DNA from 3 places in the Mesorhizobium sp. P2_E9 genome. Region 3 is predicted to be linked to each of the others. Evidence: riboswitches for the same ligand, from Rfam matches in the RefSeq annotation. Region 3 holds a riboswitch; each other region holds the start of a gene.
What was found. A riboswitch is a leader RNA that binds a small molecule or an ion and turns the genes downstream of it on or off. The one in region 3 is predicted to bind cobalamin.
Positions count from the first base shown of each region.

Region 1: it holds a riboswitch for cobalamin, as region 3 does, so the genes downstream of both, AC1D05_RS06845 (CbtB domain-containing protein) here and AC1D05_RS00835 (DUF1636 family protein) in region 3, are expected to answer to the same signal.
Region 2: it holds a riboswitch for cobalamin, as region 3 does, so the genes downstream of both, AC1D05_RS07065 (DUF1636 family protein) here and AC1D05_RS00835 (DUF1636 family protein) in region 3, are expected to answer to the same signal.

Region 1 is NZ_JBFUET010000003.1:166,911-171,746, forward strand. It holds gene cobO (cob(I)yrinic acid a,c-diamide adenosyltransferase) at 1-552, opposite strand, end outside; gene cobU (bifunctional adenosylcobinamide kinase/adenosylcobinamide-phosphate guanylyltransferase) at 554-1,069, opposite strand; gene AC1D05_RS06840 (CbtA family protein) at 1,062-1,871, opposite strand; gene AC1D05_RS06845 (CbtB domain-containing protein) at 1,887-2,066, opposite strand; cobalamin riboswitch at 2,100-2,297, opposite strand; gene AC1D05_RS06850 (aromatic ring-hydroxylating oxygenase subunit alpha) at 2,444-3,613, shown strand; gene AC1D05_RS06855 (MFS transporter) at 3,617-4,816, opposite strand.
Region 2 is NZ_JBFUET010000003.1:212,529-217,364, forward strand. It holds gene AC1D05_RS07060 (winged helix-turn-helix domain-containing protein) at 238-1,437, shown strand; cobalamin riboswitch at 1,467-1,672, shown strand; gene AC1D05_RS07065 (DUF1636 family protein) at 1,712-2,140, shown strand; gene cobW (cobalamin biosynthesis protein CobW) at 2,143-3,180, shown strand; gene AC1D05_RS07075 (cobaltochelatase subunit CobN) at 3,199-4,836, shown strand, end outside.
Region 3 is NZ_JBFUET010000001.1:150,957-155,792, forward strand. It holds gene AC1D05_RS00825 (ABC transporter permease) at 1-95, shown strand, start outside; gene AC1D05_RS00830 (substrate-binding domain-containing protein) at 169-1,158, shown strand; cobalamin riboswitch at 1,409-1,614, shown strand; gene AC1D05_RS00835 (DUF1636 family protein) at 1,706-2,104, shown strand; gene AC1D05_RS00840 (ABC transporter ATP-binding protein) at 2,101-2,889, shown strand; gene AC1D05_RS00845 (ABC transporter substrate-binding protein) at 2,937-3,884, shown strand; gene AC1D05_RS00850 (FecCD family ABC transporter permease) at 3,884-4,836, shown strand, end outside.

The DNA of each region.
Region 1 (4,836 bases), on a different contig from region 3:
TTCGGTGACAAGGTCAGCGGCCTCCACCAATGCCGGCTTGGCGTTGCGGCCGGTAACGACAACATGCAGGCCTTCTCGACGGGCCTTCAGCGCTGCAACCACCTTGTCGAGGTCGAGATAGTCATAACGCAGCGCGATGTTGAGTTCGTCGAGCACGACAAGGCTGATCGAGGGATCTGCGATCAACTCCAGCGCCTTGGCCCAGGCAGCTTCCGCCGCCGCGATATCGCGCTTCAGATCCTGCGTTTCCCAGGTGAAGCCCTCGCCCATCGCGTGCCAGACGACGCGGTCGCCGAAGGCGGCGAAAGCATCCTTCTCGCCCGTGTGCCACTTGCCCTTGATGAACTGGACAACACCGACGCGCTTGCCGTAGCCGAGCATTCTGAGCGCCAGGCCGAAGGCGGCCGTCGTCTTGCCCTTGCCCGGGCCGGTGTTGACGATCAGCAGCCCCTTCTCAACCGTCTTGCTCGCCACCTCCGCATCCTGCACCGCCTTGCGCTTGGCCATCTTGGCGCGATGGCGCTCTTCATCCTTGTCGTCGATGTCGGTCATCTCATTTCACCTTGAGCGGCAACCCCGCCACCATCAGCAGCACCGTGTCGGCAATCGCCGCGACCTGCTGGTTGAGCCGTCCGGCGTCATCACGAAAACGGCGCGCCAGGGCATTGTCCGGCACGATGCCTTGGCCGACTTCATTGGAGACCACGAACCACGGCCCGCGCGGCCGCGACAGCACATCCGCCAGCCGCCGGCATTCCAGCTCGAGAGCGTGATCGGCCAGCATGTGATTGGTCAGCCACAGCGTCAGGCAGTCGACAAGCACCGGCTGATTGTCGGGCAACGCCTCGAGCGCCCCGGCAAGATCGAGCGGTGCGTCGACGGTTATCCAGCCCTCGCCGCGCCGCGAGCGATGCAGCGCGATGCGTTCACGCATCTCGTCGTCATAGGCTTCAGCCGTGGCGATATAGGTCCATGGTGACGGCAACGCCGTCGCCAGGGTTTCGGCGTGCGCGCTCTTGCCGGAGCGCGCGCCGCCGATGATGAAGGTCAGCGAGCTTCGATCAGGCAAAGCTGTCGCGCAGGCTGGTCGCGGTGCCGGTGAAGCGTCCGCGCACCACGCCGACGACAGCGCCAAGCACCAGCCAGAACACCAGATTGGTCACCGTCACCGCCACCACGAACTGGTGGTGCAGGCCTTCCGGGATCGGTGTCTCGAAGCTGTCGGGCTGTGGCGCGCCGACAATGTGCGGGGCAACGATCAGCGCCACGCCAAGGATGGCCAGCGGCAGCGACTTGCGGAACGCGATCAGGCCGAGCCCGATGGCGGTCGCGACCACGGTTGCCACCCACCAGATCTGGCGCTGCGTGAGGTCGGCTGCCGGCATGGCCGGCAGTTCCGGCGGCAGGCCGAGGCCCGGCGCCAGGGTGAACACGGCAAAGCCGGCCAGCCCCCAGAACACGCCCTGGCGCCAATTGCCGATGCCGCCGGCGAATTCCGAAACCGCGACCAGGATCAGCGCGAAGCCAATGCCGGTGACGACGTTGGAGACGATGTTGAAGGCAAAGCGCTCGAAGCCATCGGCCGGCGCCCAGCCCTCGTCTTCGGCCGGAGCAGCAGCCTCAGCCGGTGCCGGGGTCGCGGCGCTCATGGTATTTGATGCCGCCGGTGCGGCGGAGCTCATTGCGTTGCCACTGGCGGTATCAGTCGGCGCCGCGGCGTGCTCATGCTTGTGGCCGCCTTCGGCCTGTTCGTAGACTTCCGCCTTGAGGATCAGCGGCACCGTGGCATAGGCCTGCATGCAGGCGAGGACGACGCCGGCCACGAGCCCTGCGATCGCCGCGATGAACACGACGTTGCGAAACAGATTCATGATGTCAGATCCTCGTCAGTGGCAGGGAAACGCCATCGAATGCCGGTTGTCATGACCGGCATTGTGGACCGCATCGATATGCGAGAAGCCGACAAAGCCGATGATGAAGGTGCCGAGCAGCGCGGCGAGCGCCAGCTGCATGAAGCGCGACTGCGAGGAGACGGAGGCGCCGAGGGAGACGGAAGCGGTAGTCATATCTTGTCCTTTCACCCTCCACCCGAGGGCCTGTCAGTTTTGCCGTCGTCGGCAGGTCTCCTGGCTCGCGGATCAGCGCCCTTCTCCACCTTCCCGAAGACGAATCTTCAGTGGCATATGGAGAGGACTACCGCACACAGTTGCGGGGGCAGCCACGGCATTGGGCAACAAACGAGCCCGAACCGCATTCCCTCTTGGCTCCAAAACGGAACCGACGACTTGCGCGACTATAGGGAAAATCACGACACGCGGCAAACCAAATTCCGCCGGCAAACAGCGCGATTGCGCCATGCCGGCAACACCCGCATGGTTCTCGGCACAACAATTGACAATTGCACTGGCCGGGTGTCGGCTGGCGCCCTCACAGGAAGCCAGCCATGCAGCCCATTGCCAGCGAGCGCGATCCCTATAACGGCCTGACCCGGGCCGAGCCGACGCTACCCTCGTCGGCCTATTGGGATGCGGCAGCCTATCAACGCGACCTTGATGCTATCTGGTATAAAAACTGGCTGCTCGTCTGTCGCGAGGCCGATCTGGCCCAGCCGCTCGCCTTCCGCCGATTCCGCATCGGCACGCAGGACATCATCGTGCTGCGCGACGACACCGGCGAGTTGCGCGCCTTCCACAACACCTGCCGGCATCGCGGCTCGCAGCTTTGCCAGGAAAGCGAAGGCAGGCTGAAGGCGCGGCTGATCACATGCCCCTATCACGCCTGGTCCTATTCGCTGCGCGGCGATCTCGTGCGCGTGCCGTCGAAATCGCTGCCTGACGGCTTCGACAAGGCCCACCACCCGCTCTATCGCGTCGCGCTGTCGGTGTGGCGCGGCTTCGTCTTCATCAATTTGCAGGAGGACGCAGCCGGCTCGGCACACGCATCCTTTGATCCCGCCTCCGGCAATCTCGGCAACTGGCCGTTGGAAACGCTGGTCTCAGGCCATGTGCTGCGCAAGGTGATGAACTGCAACTGGAAGATTTTTTGGGAAAACTTCAACGAGTGCCTGCATTGTCCGGGCGTCCATAAGGATCTGTCGCGGCTGGTGCCGATCTATGGCCGCGGCCTGATGAGCCGGCATGACGATCCCGAATGGACGCGCCACGCCGACAATGACGCGCCGGAGTTTTCCGGCGGCCTGCGCGCCGGCGCCGAAACCTGGTCACGCGATGGCCAGACGCATGGGCCGGTCTTCTCGGGGTTGACGCCAGCCGAACATGCCGCCGGCCAGACCTATGCCACCAGCCTGCCCTCGATGTTCATCGTCGGTCATGTCGACTATGTCAGGACCGTGCGCCTGGTGCCGCTCGGCCCGGAGCAGACCGAACTTGTCGCCGAATGGCTGTTCGCGCCCGAGGCGCTGGCCACGACCGACATCGACAACATCGTCGCTTTCTGCACACAGGTGCTGGAAGAGGATGCGGCGATCTGCGAGGTCAACCAGAGGGGCCTGCGCTCGATGCGCCACGAAGCCGGCGTGCTGATGCCAGAGGAGTACGACCTGCACCGCTTCCACAACTGGGTGCGCGAGCGGCACGCAGCGCTTTTGCCGTGATCCTCACAGCGATTTCGGCAGGTAACGCCAGGTCACGAAGCCGCATACGGCGGCCAGCAGGCTGAGCGTGATGAACACCGAGCCCAGTCCGAAGAAGGCCAGAACCACCGAATAGACCAAGGGCGGCGTCAGCTCGGAAAAATCGAGATAGGTGCGATAGACCGCCGCCATCTGCGCCCGCTCATAGGAGCGCACCGAGCGCATGAAGGCGGTCGAACCCAGCGCGTCGAGCGCGATGGTGAAGAACGCGCCACCAAGCAGGAAAGCGCCGGTCAGCAGCGGCGCACTCGCTCCCACCGTGCCCGCCGCCAGCAGCATCGCCGACATGGCGAAATAGGCAAAGGTCATGGTCTTGCGGCCGCCAAAGCGCTTGCCCGCCTTGCCCCAGAAGATCGCCATGAACAGCAGCGCATTGCCGGCCGAGACCAGCAGGCCGCCGGCCAGCTTCCCCTCGCCGGTGATCACCATGAACAGCGGCCCATAGACGAAGAAAGTCGTCCAGAAACAGGAGCGGCCGAAGGCGATCAGCCAGGCCAGCCTCAACCTCGGCTGCGCGACGAAACGGCCGATATTGGCGAGCGGATTGGCCGGCCGGGTCTTGCCGGGCCGGATCGACTGGTTGTCGCCCAGCCGATAGGCCCAGAACAGGGCCAGCAGGGCCAGCGCGAACACTGCCACCGCGCCATGCGCGGCATAGATGCCGAAGCGCGTGTAGAGGAAGATGCCAAGCGTCGGCCCGCCGGTCCAGGCGAACATCGACCATGCCATGCGCAGCGATTCGGCCTGCATGAAGTCGGTCTTGCGGATGTGGTCCATGATGTAGAGGTTGAGCGTGATCGACAGCGCGCTGGCGCCCATGACGCGGCACAGCATGCCCGCCAACTGCCCGGCCAGCGTGTGCGTGACGAAGAACAGCGAGCCGATGGCGAGCAGGCAGGCGCCTGCGGTGTAGACCCAGCGCCGGGCAAAGCGGCGGATCAGCATCGGCATGAACAACGTCACCGACAGGCCGAGCAGCGCCACGATGGTGTAGAGGATCGAGACGATCTGCTCATTGTGCAGGATTTCGTAGGCCTGGATCGGGATGACGCTCGACACTGTGGCGCGGGCGAAGGATTCGACCGCATAGAGCGAGGCGAAGGTGCGCGCATCCGCGGCCTTGAGGGCCGGGAGCCAGATCGGGTGGCGCACATGGGTGGACATTGCTTCCCCAAAGCAGAATC
Region 2 (4,836 bases), on a different contig from region 3:
TATGCTGCAACGCGGCGAGGGTTAGCGCAGCACTTCCAGCGAAGCAAGTCAAACCTTGTTCAAAACGCAGTGCTGGACGGCATATCCGAAGAAACTGATCCGATACGCTCCTGTTTGATTTCCTTCGTTTTCTACTCCACTTTTCTCTCCTGACAGGGTTACCGCCAAAACCCTGCTAGCATGGCCCGGAATCACCCGTCTGTATGACGGTCAACGAGCCATAAGAGTCGCATCCGAATGAAGGAAAAGATCTCGCTTGCCGCCGCCCGGCGCATCGCGCTCGCCGCTCAAGGATTTCTCGATCCGCGCCCAAATGGCACACCCGACCGCCGCCACTTCGCCCGCGTTCTCTCTCGCACCGGCCTGCTGCAGATCGATTCCGTCAGCGCCGTGGTGCGCGCTCATTATATGCCGCTTTATTCGCGGCTTGGCCCCTACCCGCTCGCTTTGCTCGACAATGCCGCGGTGACGCGCAAGCGCACGGTGTTCGAATACTGGGCGCACGAGGCCTCGTTCCTGCCGGTCGAGACCTACCCGCTGATGCGCTGGCGCATGCAGCGCGCCGCGCAAGGCGACGAAATGTATCTGGGGCTGGCCAAGTGGGGCCGCGAGCACGCCGCCTATATAGAAGAGATCTACCGCGAGGTCGTCGCGCGCGGTCCGATCGCTGCTTCGGCTCTGGAAGGTCAGAAAGGCTCGGGCGGCTGGTGGGGCTGGAGCCATGCCAAGCACGCCTTCGAATGGCTGTTCTGGGCCGGACGCATCACCACGGCGCACCGTCGCGGCTTCGAGCGCTTCTATGACTTGCCCGAGCGGGTGCTGCCGCAGGCGATCCTCGACCTTCCGGTGCCGGCGACCGAGGACGCGCATCGCGAATTGCTGCGCATTTCAGCCCGCGCCCACGGCATCGCGACATCAGGCGATTTGCGCGACTATTTCCGCCTGTCGCCGGCCGACATGAAGGGCCGGCTGGAGGAATTGGTCGAGACCGGCGAACTGGTGCCGGTGCGTGTCGAAGGCTGGGACAAGCCGGCTTACCTCTATAAGGACGCGCGCCTGCCCCGAAAAATCGAGGCCCGCGCCTTGCTGGCGCCGTTCGATCCGGTCGTCTTCGAACGATCGCGCTCGGAGCGGCTGTTCGATTTCCACTACCGCATCGAGATCTACACACCGGCCGAGAAGCGGCAATATGGCTATTACGTCCTGCCCTTCCTGCTCGGCGACCGGATCGTGGCGCGCGTCGATCTTAGGGCCGACCGGCCGGCGAGCATCCTGCGCGTGCACGCGGCCTACCCCGAGCCGGGCGCGCCGCCTGAAACCGCCGCGCAACTGTTCGAGGAATTGAAGCAGATGCAGCGCTGGCTTGGCCTTGAACGCATGGAAGTGACGCCGGCCGGAGATCTGGGTCCGGCGCTGGCCGACATCGCGGTGTCGTAGCCGCGCGTTGACACCGCCGCCTGCAAAAGCCTAAATCCGGTCCAGACGGTCCCTTGCCCGCAACGGCAAGGGCTAAGAGGGAATGCGGTGCGGGATTTCGATCTCAAATCCGCGGCTGTCCCCGCAACTGTAAGCGAAGAGCCAAGGCCGAAAGCCACTGGGAGGTTCCCGGGAAGGCGGCTACCGAAGGCGATGACGCGCGAGCCAGGAGACCTGCCGTCTGCGACAGAAGTATCCGATCGCCCGGCGGGTTTCCGGGCAAGGAGCCCGGTTTTTGGACCAGAACAGCAGTTTTTCGGCTGGCACAGCGGATATTTCGTCCGCCAACAGCGATGCTTTGGCCGGCGTCACCGTTATCGTCTGCGCCTCCTGCCGCGATGAATCCGGCTCGGATGCCCATCCCCGTGCCGGCGAACTTTTGGCCGAAGATACGCGCCAAGCCGCAGCGGCCGACACGATCCGCGTCCGCACGGTCGAATGCCTCGGCAATTGCAAGCGCCGCCTCAGTGCTGCCATCCTGCGCGATGGCTGCTGGAGCTACGTCTTCGGCGACCTGACCGCGACCAGCGGCGCCGACCTCGTCACCGGCGCAAAGCTCTTCGCCACCTCGACCGACGGCCTCATCCCATGGCGCGGCCGGCCTGATTCCCTCAAGCGCGGCCTCGTTGCCCGCATTCCACCTCTCGACATGCTGAAGGACTAACCATGACCGCTTCCGTCTCCCGTGTTCCCTGCACCGTCGTCACCGGCTTTCTCGGCGCCGGCAAGACGACGCTGGTCCGCCATCTCCTGGAAAATGCCGGCGGCAAGCGCATTGCGATCATCGTCAACGAGTTCGGCGACATCGGCATCGACGGCGAGATTTTGAAAGGCTGCGGCATCGACACCTGCCCCGAGGAAAACATCGTCGAACTGGCCAATGGCTGCATCTGCTGCACCGTGGCCGATGATTTCGTGCCGGCGCTCGACAAGATCCTGTCGCTGACGCCGAAGGTCGACCATATCCTGATCGAGACCTCGGGCCTCGCTCTGCCCAAGCCGCTGGTCCAGGCTTTCCAGTGGCCGACGGTGAAGAGCCGTGTGACCGTCGATGGCGTCATTGCGGTTGTCGATGGCCCGGCACTGGCCGAAGGCCGTGTCGCCAACGACATGGATGCCCTGCAGGCGCAGCGCGCCGGGGATGACAGCCTCGACCATGACGACCCGGTCGAGGAAGTGTTCGAGGATCAGATCGCTTGTGCCGATTTGATCATCCTGTCGAAGAGCGATTTGATGGACGCTGCCGGTTCGGCGCGTGCCAACGCCATCATTGGCGAACACTCCGCCCGCGCGGTAAAAATCGTCCCGACCTCGCACGGCAAGGTCGATCCTTCCGTGCTGCTCGGGCTCGGTCTCGCCGTCGAGGACGATATCGAGAACCGCAAGTCCCATCATGACGGCGCATTCGACCACGAGCATGACGATTTCGACACCTTCATCGTCGACATTGCCTCGATCGCCAATCCGGACGAGCTGGCAAAGCGCGTCGCCACCGCCGCCGAACAGGAAAACGTGCTGCGCGTGAAAGGCTTCGTCGAGGTCGGCGGCAAGCCGATGCGGCTCCTCCTGCAGGCGGTCGGCCCGCGCGTCAACCATTACTACGACCGCGCCTGGACGGCTGAGGACGACCGCCGCTCGCGCCTCGTCGTCATCGGCCTCAAGGGGCTGAACCGCCCGGCGATCGAGCGTATACTCGCCGGCTGATTTCAGACACGGGCCGCGATGCACATCCTCACCACGACCTCCGCCTCGCTCGACGATCTCGCCGAGCCGGTCGATCTGCGGCAGACGCCGGCGGATATCGTGGCCCTGTCCTTCACCGACAGCGATCTCGCCGGCTTGGCGGCCGCGTGGAAGGCGGATGCCGGCCGCCTACCCTCGATGCGACTGGCAGCGCTACGCGACCTGCGCCATCCCATGTCCGTCGACCTCTGGATCGACAGTGTCGCCCGCCACGCCAAGATCATCCTGGTGCGCATCCTCGGCGGCTACGACTGGTGGCGCTATGGCTGCGACCAGCTTGCCGCCATCGCCCGCGACCGCGGGATAAAACTGGCGCTGCTTCCCGGCGAAAGCCACGACGAGGATCTCAGGCTGATCGAAGCCTCGACGCTACCGCGCGAAGAGCTGGACGCACTGCTCGGTTATTTCCGCGAGGGCGGCCCGGCCAATATGAGCGCGCTGGTGCAGAGGCTCGGAAGGTTGGCGGGGGCGCAGGCGGAAACTGTTGAGCCGGTCGCAGTGCCAAAAGCTGGCTACTACGAACCCACACGCGGTGTCGTCCCCCTCCCCCTCGAGGGGAGGGTCCGGCCGCAGGCCGGGGGTGGGGTCCTCTCCGAAACGCGCCGACTCGAAGAAACGTCGCGCCCGGTCGTACCGACCCCACCCGGCCCTTCGGGCCACCCTCCCCTCGAGGGGGAGGGAAAGGTCGTGCCAATCCTGTTCTATCGCTCGATGCTGCTCGCCGCCGATGTCGCGCCCGTCGACGCCCTTTTTGAAGCGCTGCGCCAACGCGGTATCGCCCCGGTCCCGATCTTCGTCTCCAGCCTGAAAGACCCGACCTCGCTGGCCTTCGTGGAAACCGCCATCGCATCCATGAACCCCGCCGCCATCATCACCGCGACCGCCTTCGCCTCCGGCGCCGAACCCGGCGTCGAAACCCTGTTCGACCGTGCCGGCGTCCCCGTCTTCCAGGTCATCGTCGCCACCACCCGCCGCGACGTCTGGGAGAACAACCAGCGCGGCCTGGCGCCCGCCGACCTCGCCATGCATGTCGTGCTGCCTGAACTCGACGGCCGCATCTTGGCTGGCGCCATTTCCTTCAAGGGCGAGAGCGATGTCGATCCAGCACTTGGCCACCGCGCCTTCGCCAACCGGCCGGAACCGGATCGCGTGACGCAGGTGGCGGACCGTGTGGCGGCGTTCATCCGTTTGCAGGACACGCCTCGCGCCGAGCGCAAGCTGGCTATCCTGATCCCCGACTATCCCAGTGCTCCCGGCCGTACCGGCTATGCTGTCGGCCTCGATGTGCCGTCCAGTGTGCTGGCGATGCTGAACGACCTCAAGGAACAGGGCTATGTGGTTGAGGGGATTCCGCAAACGCCGCGTGAATTGTTGGATTTGCTGGAGCGGGGCAATAGTGGGCTGGGGCTGGACGACTATCTGGACTTCTCGAAGGGTCTGCCGGTTGAGGCTGTTGTCGCGGTAGAAGCCGCTTGGGGTAAGGCAGAAGAGGCAGGTCCGCGCGAGGCGCCCCCCTCTGTCCTGCCGGACATCTCCCCCACAGGTGGGGAGATCGGCAGCTCCTTCGCCGGCACCCGTTCTGCAATGTTTGAGATTGGCGAATGCGCGGATGACAGC
Region 3 (4,836 bases):
CACCCGCCATACAACTGCTCGCGACCGCCGCGATCATCGTGCTGGCGGCAGTCATTCAATCCCTCGTTCGCCGCCGCGAGGGTTTGGGTCGTTAGGAGGAAGACGGCAGCATTTGGAAGGCAGTCAAACCAAGGTCTGGCCCCGGGCCCGACGAGGAGGAGAGTAAGTATGAAAACCACAAGACAAGGAACAAGGCGCGCCCTTCAGGTCGCCCTTCTGGCAGGCGCCGGCCTGTGCATTGCCGGAGCCGCTCAGGCCGCCGACCCGCTGGTCAAGGCCTGTGCCAAGGACGGCCAGTTCATCATCGGCTTTTCGCAGGCGAACAATGCCGAGCCCTACCGACAGCATGTCAATGACGAGCTGACGGCGGCGGCCAAGGAAGTGCCGGGCTTCACGCTGCAGATCGCCGACGGCGCCGGCAACGTCAACACGCAGACCTCGCAGGTCGACAACTTCATCACCCAGAAGGTCGATCTCTTGCTGATCTCGCCCTTCGAGGCGGCACCGCTGACGCCGGCGGTGAAGCGCGCCATGGATGCCGGAATTCCGGTCATTGAACTTGACCGCAAGACGGTCGGCGACCCCGGCAAGGACTACACCGCCTTTATCGGCGGCGACAACTATAAGATCGCGCTCGAAGCGGGCAAATACACCGCCAAGACCTTGCTGCCGGAGGGCGGCGAAGCAGCGGTGCTCGAAGGACTGCCAAGCTCCACGCCGGCCGTCGAGCGGCTGAATGGCTTCAAGGACGGCGTCAAGGAGAATGCCAAGATCCAGGTCGTTGCCGAGCAGGCTGCCGACTGGGTGCCGGATAAAGCCCAGACCGCTTTCTCGGCCATGTTGCAGGCGCATCCCGACATCAAGGTGCTCTACGCCTCGAACGACATGATGGCGGCCGGCGCGCTGCTCGCCGCCAAGGGTGCCGGCAAGGACGTCAAGATCATCGGTACTGATGGCTTGCCAGGCCCGGCAGGCGGCATCGAAGCCGTCGCCAAGGGTGACTGGGCGGCGACCTTCACCTACCCGACGGGTGCGAAGGAAGCGATCGAGATGTCGAAGAAGATCTTGCTCGATTGCGCCACTTCGGTGGATACGACGGTCACTGTCGAGACGACAGCGATCACGCCCGAGAACGCCAAGCAGCTGTCAGGTAAGTAAGCACGTCTGCCTGCAGACTATCCGATCCGGGGCGGGGTTCACGCGAACTCCGCCCCGTCTGCGTTGGCAACCCTCACCGGCAGCTCGCGGTGGCAAGGGATTGACAGCGGCGGAGGATATCTCGTATCAGTTCTGTTATTACATTACAGACGGAGATATTGCACGCCCCTATCTGATGAGGTCGCAGGCCGGTGCCGAGATGGTGACAGGTCCGGTCGAAAAGAATCGTTGCGATGCGCCCGGGGCAAAACTACCATGGCCCGGTGATGGTCCCCGCGCCGAAAGGCAAGGGGTGAAAGGGAACACGGTGAGATCCGCGAGGGATCGAGACCGTGGCTGCCCCCGCAACTGTAAGCGGTGAGCAAGATCCGACATGCCACTGGCCGGCAAGGCTGGGAAGGCAGGATTGCGCCGAGACCCGCGAGCCAGGAGACCTGCCATCACTGAGTTGACCGGACGGGGTGTGCCGGGAGGAAACGTGGACGTCGGTCTTGTCGGCCGGCTCGCCAACATCCTTCCGTCGCCAGTTTTGGAAAGTGACGGAAAGTTGGACGGCGCCAACGATCATCGCATCATCGTGTGCACGCTTTGCCGTGACGTCCCGACCGGGGTCAGGTCGGGCGAAGCCTTGTGCAACGATTTGCGTTCCCGGCTCTCCGCCCACAATGAACCGGCCGTGGCGCACGGCTTCACGGTCGAAGGCGTTGAATGCATGGCGGGCTGCGCGCGGCCGTTGACGGTGGCCGTCCAGGCGCCGGGCAAGGCCGCTTATCTCTTCGGCTCTATCAACGCCGAGGCCGACGCCGGCGATCTCGTGCGATTTGCCAGGCTTTACGCCTCGCTCGCCGACGGCTGGTGCAATTCCGGACAACGTCCACCGCGACTGGCCGGCAAGACGCTGGCCCGCATCCCGGCACTGGGCAAGCCTCCGGGGGACGGCCGATGACAACGCCGCTCCTCGAAGCGCGCGACCTCAGCGCCACGGCAAATGGCCGGGCTCTGGTCGATGCGGTCAGCCTGTCGGTTGCCGCTGGCGATCGCCTCGCCATCATCGGCCCCAACGGCGCCGGCAAGACGACGCTGCTGCGCATGCTGTCCGGCATGCTCAGGCCAAGTTCCGGCGAGGTGAAGCTTGGCGGGCGCCGCCTGGACAGGATCTCGACGGCCGAACGGGCATTGCACATCGCCGTCGTCGGCCAGACCGACCAGCCGGATCCGCGGCTGGCGGTGATCGACTATGTCGAACTCGGCCGCGTCCCGCATGCCGGCCTGAGGCGCAGGAGCGAGGAACGCGACATTGTCGTGGACGCGCTGCGCCGGACCGGCTTGTTGCCGCTGCTTGGCCGCAGCATCGGCTCGCTGTCGGGCGGGGAACGCCAACGCGCCCAGCTGGCGCGCGCCATCGCACAGCAACCGAAAGTGCTGTTCCTCGATGAGCCGACCAACCATCTCGACCCGCGCGCCCGCGGTGAGCTTCTCGAACTTGTGGCCGGCTTCGGCATGACGGTAATTGCCGTGCTGCACGATCTGGCGTTGGTGGCGCCCTTCGCCACCAGGGTCGCGGTGATGCACGAAGCCCGGCTGCATGCGCTGGCGGCACCGCGCGAAGCGCTGACGCAACAGCTGATCCGCGAGATTTTCGGCGTCGACGTGTTTCGCCTGCGCCATCCCACCGAGGACCGCGAACTGACGGTGTTCGATGTTCCGAACCGCGCCGCGCCGCCATCCTGATCAAAACCATCCCTGATCCGCCACTGTTCAACCAAGGAGCAAAATCCGTGAAACGTCTCGCTTTGTCGCTCGTCCTGTCGCTGCTGGCCTCGACAACCTTCGCCTTCCCGGTCACGGTAGATAGCTGCGGCAAGCCGCTGACCTTCGACGCACCGCCCAAGCGCGCCGTCATCCACGATCTCAACATGGCCGAGATGGCCTTCGCGCTGAAGCTGCAGCCGTCGATCGTCGGCCTGACCGGCATCACCGGATGGTACAAGGTCGGCCCCGAATTCAAGGCCGAGCAGGGTTCTGTTCCCGAACTGGCGCCAAAATACCCGACGCTCGAAAACCTTGTCGCGGTCGAGCCCGATTTCTTCTTCGCCGGCTGGTATTATGGTATGAAGCCGGGCGGCGACGTGACGCCCGACACGCTCGCCCCGCACGGCATCAAGACGCTGGTGCTGACCGAAAGCTGCGTCCATCTCGACAAGAACCGGCCCGCCGCTTCGATGGACCTGCTCTATGGCGACGTCGAAAAGCTGGGCAAGATTTTTGGCAAGGACGCCGAAGCGGAGAAGCTTGTTGCCGGCTGGAAGGCGCAACTGGCTGACATCACCGCCAAAGTCGGCAGCGCCAAGGGGACGCGGGTGTTCCTCTATGACTCAGGCGAGGACAAGCCGTTCACCGCCGGAAAATTTGCTATTCCCAGCGCCATGATCACCGCCGCTGGCGGTGACAACATCATGGCCGACATGGACACCAGCTGGGGCAATACCGACTGGGAAACGGTAGCGTCGCGCAATCCGCAATTCCTCATCCTGCTCGATTACCAGGATGGCGGCGGCTACAAGAAATTGCTCGATTTCCTTAAAGCGCATCCGGCCATGAAGGAAACCGACGCGGTCAAGAACGAGCGCTTCGTGGCCCTTCGCTATGCCGAATTGACGCCCGGACCGGCAAACATCGAGGCGATCGCCAAGATCGCCAAGGCGATGCATCCGGAAGCGTTCTGATGCTATTTGCCCCCGGGCATGAATCCGGCGCGCTTTCAGGGCACAAGGCATTCGCGCTGGCCATGGCGGCGGGCGCGGTGGCGGTCGCCGCTCTTGTGCTGCTGTCGATCGCCTATGGTTCGACACTGATCCCACTGACCGACGTCATTGCCGCCCTTGGCCATGCCGTCGGGTTGAATGAGCACCAGGTGTCGGGTCCGGTCGGCAAGATCGTCGTTGATCTCAGGCTGCCGCGCACGATCCTGGCGGTGTGTGTCGGCGGCGGCCTCGGCATAACAGGCGCACTGCTGCAGACAGTGACCCGCAACGATCTTGCAGATCCCTTCCTGTTCGGCCTGTCGTCGGGAGCCGCCGCGGGTGCGGTTTCCGTCATTACCGTCTTTGGCGACAGCTTTGGTATATGGACCTTGCCGGTTGCGGCCTTCACCGGCGGCATACTGGCCGCCTGCATTGTCCTGCTGCTGGTCGCGCGGGTGAGGGGGCAAGGGCCGGAACGGCTGATCCTTGCCGGGCTTGCCGTTTCCTTCCTGTTCACGGCATTGACCAATTATCTGGTGTTTGCCGGAGACCAGCGCGCGGCCCACTCCGTGCTGTTCTGGACGATGGGCGGGCTCGGGCTGGCGCGTTGGGATAATGTCTGGCTGGGCGCGTTGGGAGCCGGCACGATCGCGGCCTACGGGCTGTGGAACCACCGCAGGCTCGACGCCTTCCTGGCCGGTGAAAGTGCCGCCGAAAGCCTTGGTGTGCCAGTTGCGCGGATGCGCAGGACGACGTTTCTCGTCGCCGCCTTCTCGACGGCAATCCTCGTTTCGGTCGCCGGCGTTATCGGCTTTGTCGGATTGATGATCCCGCATCTGTCGCGGCCGCTGGCGGGGCCCTTGCATCTGCGCCTGATCGCAAGCTGTGCGCTGTTCGGAGCGGTGCTCCTGCTGGCAAGCGATCTCTTGGCGCG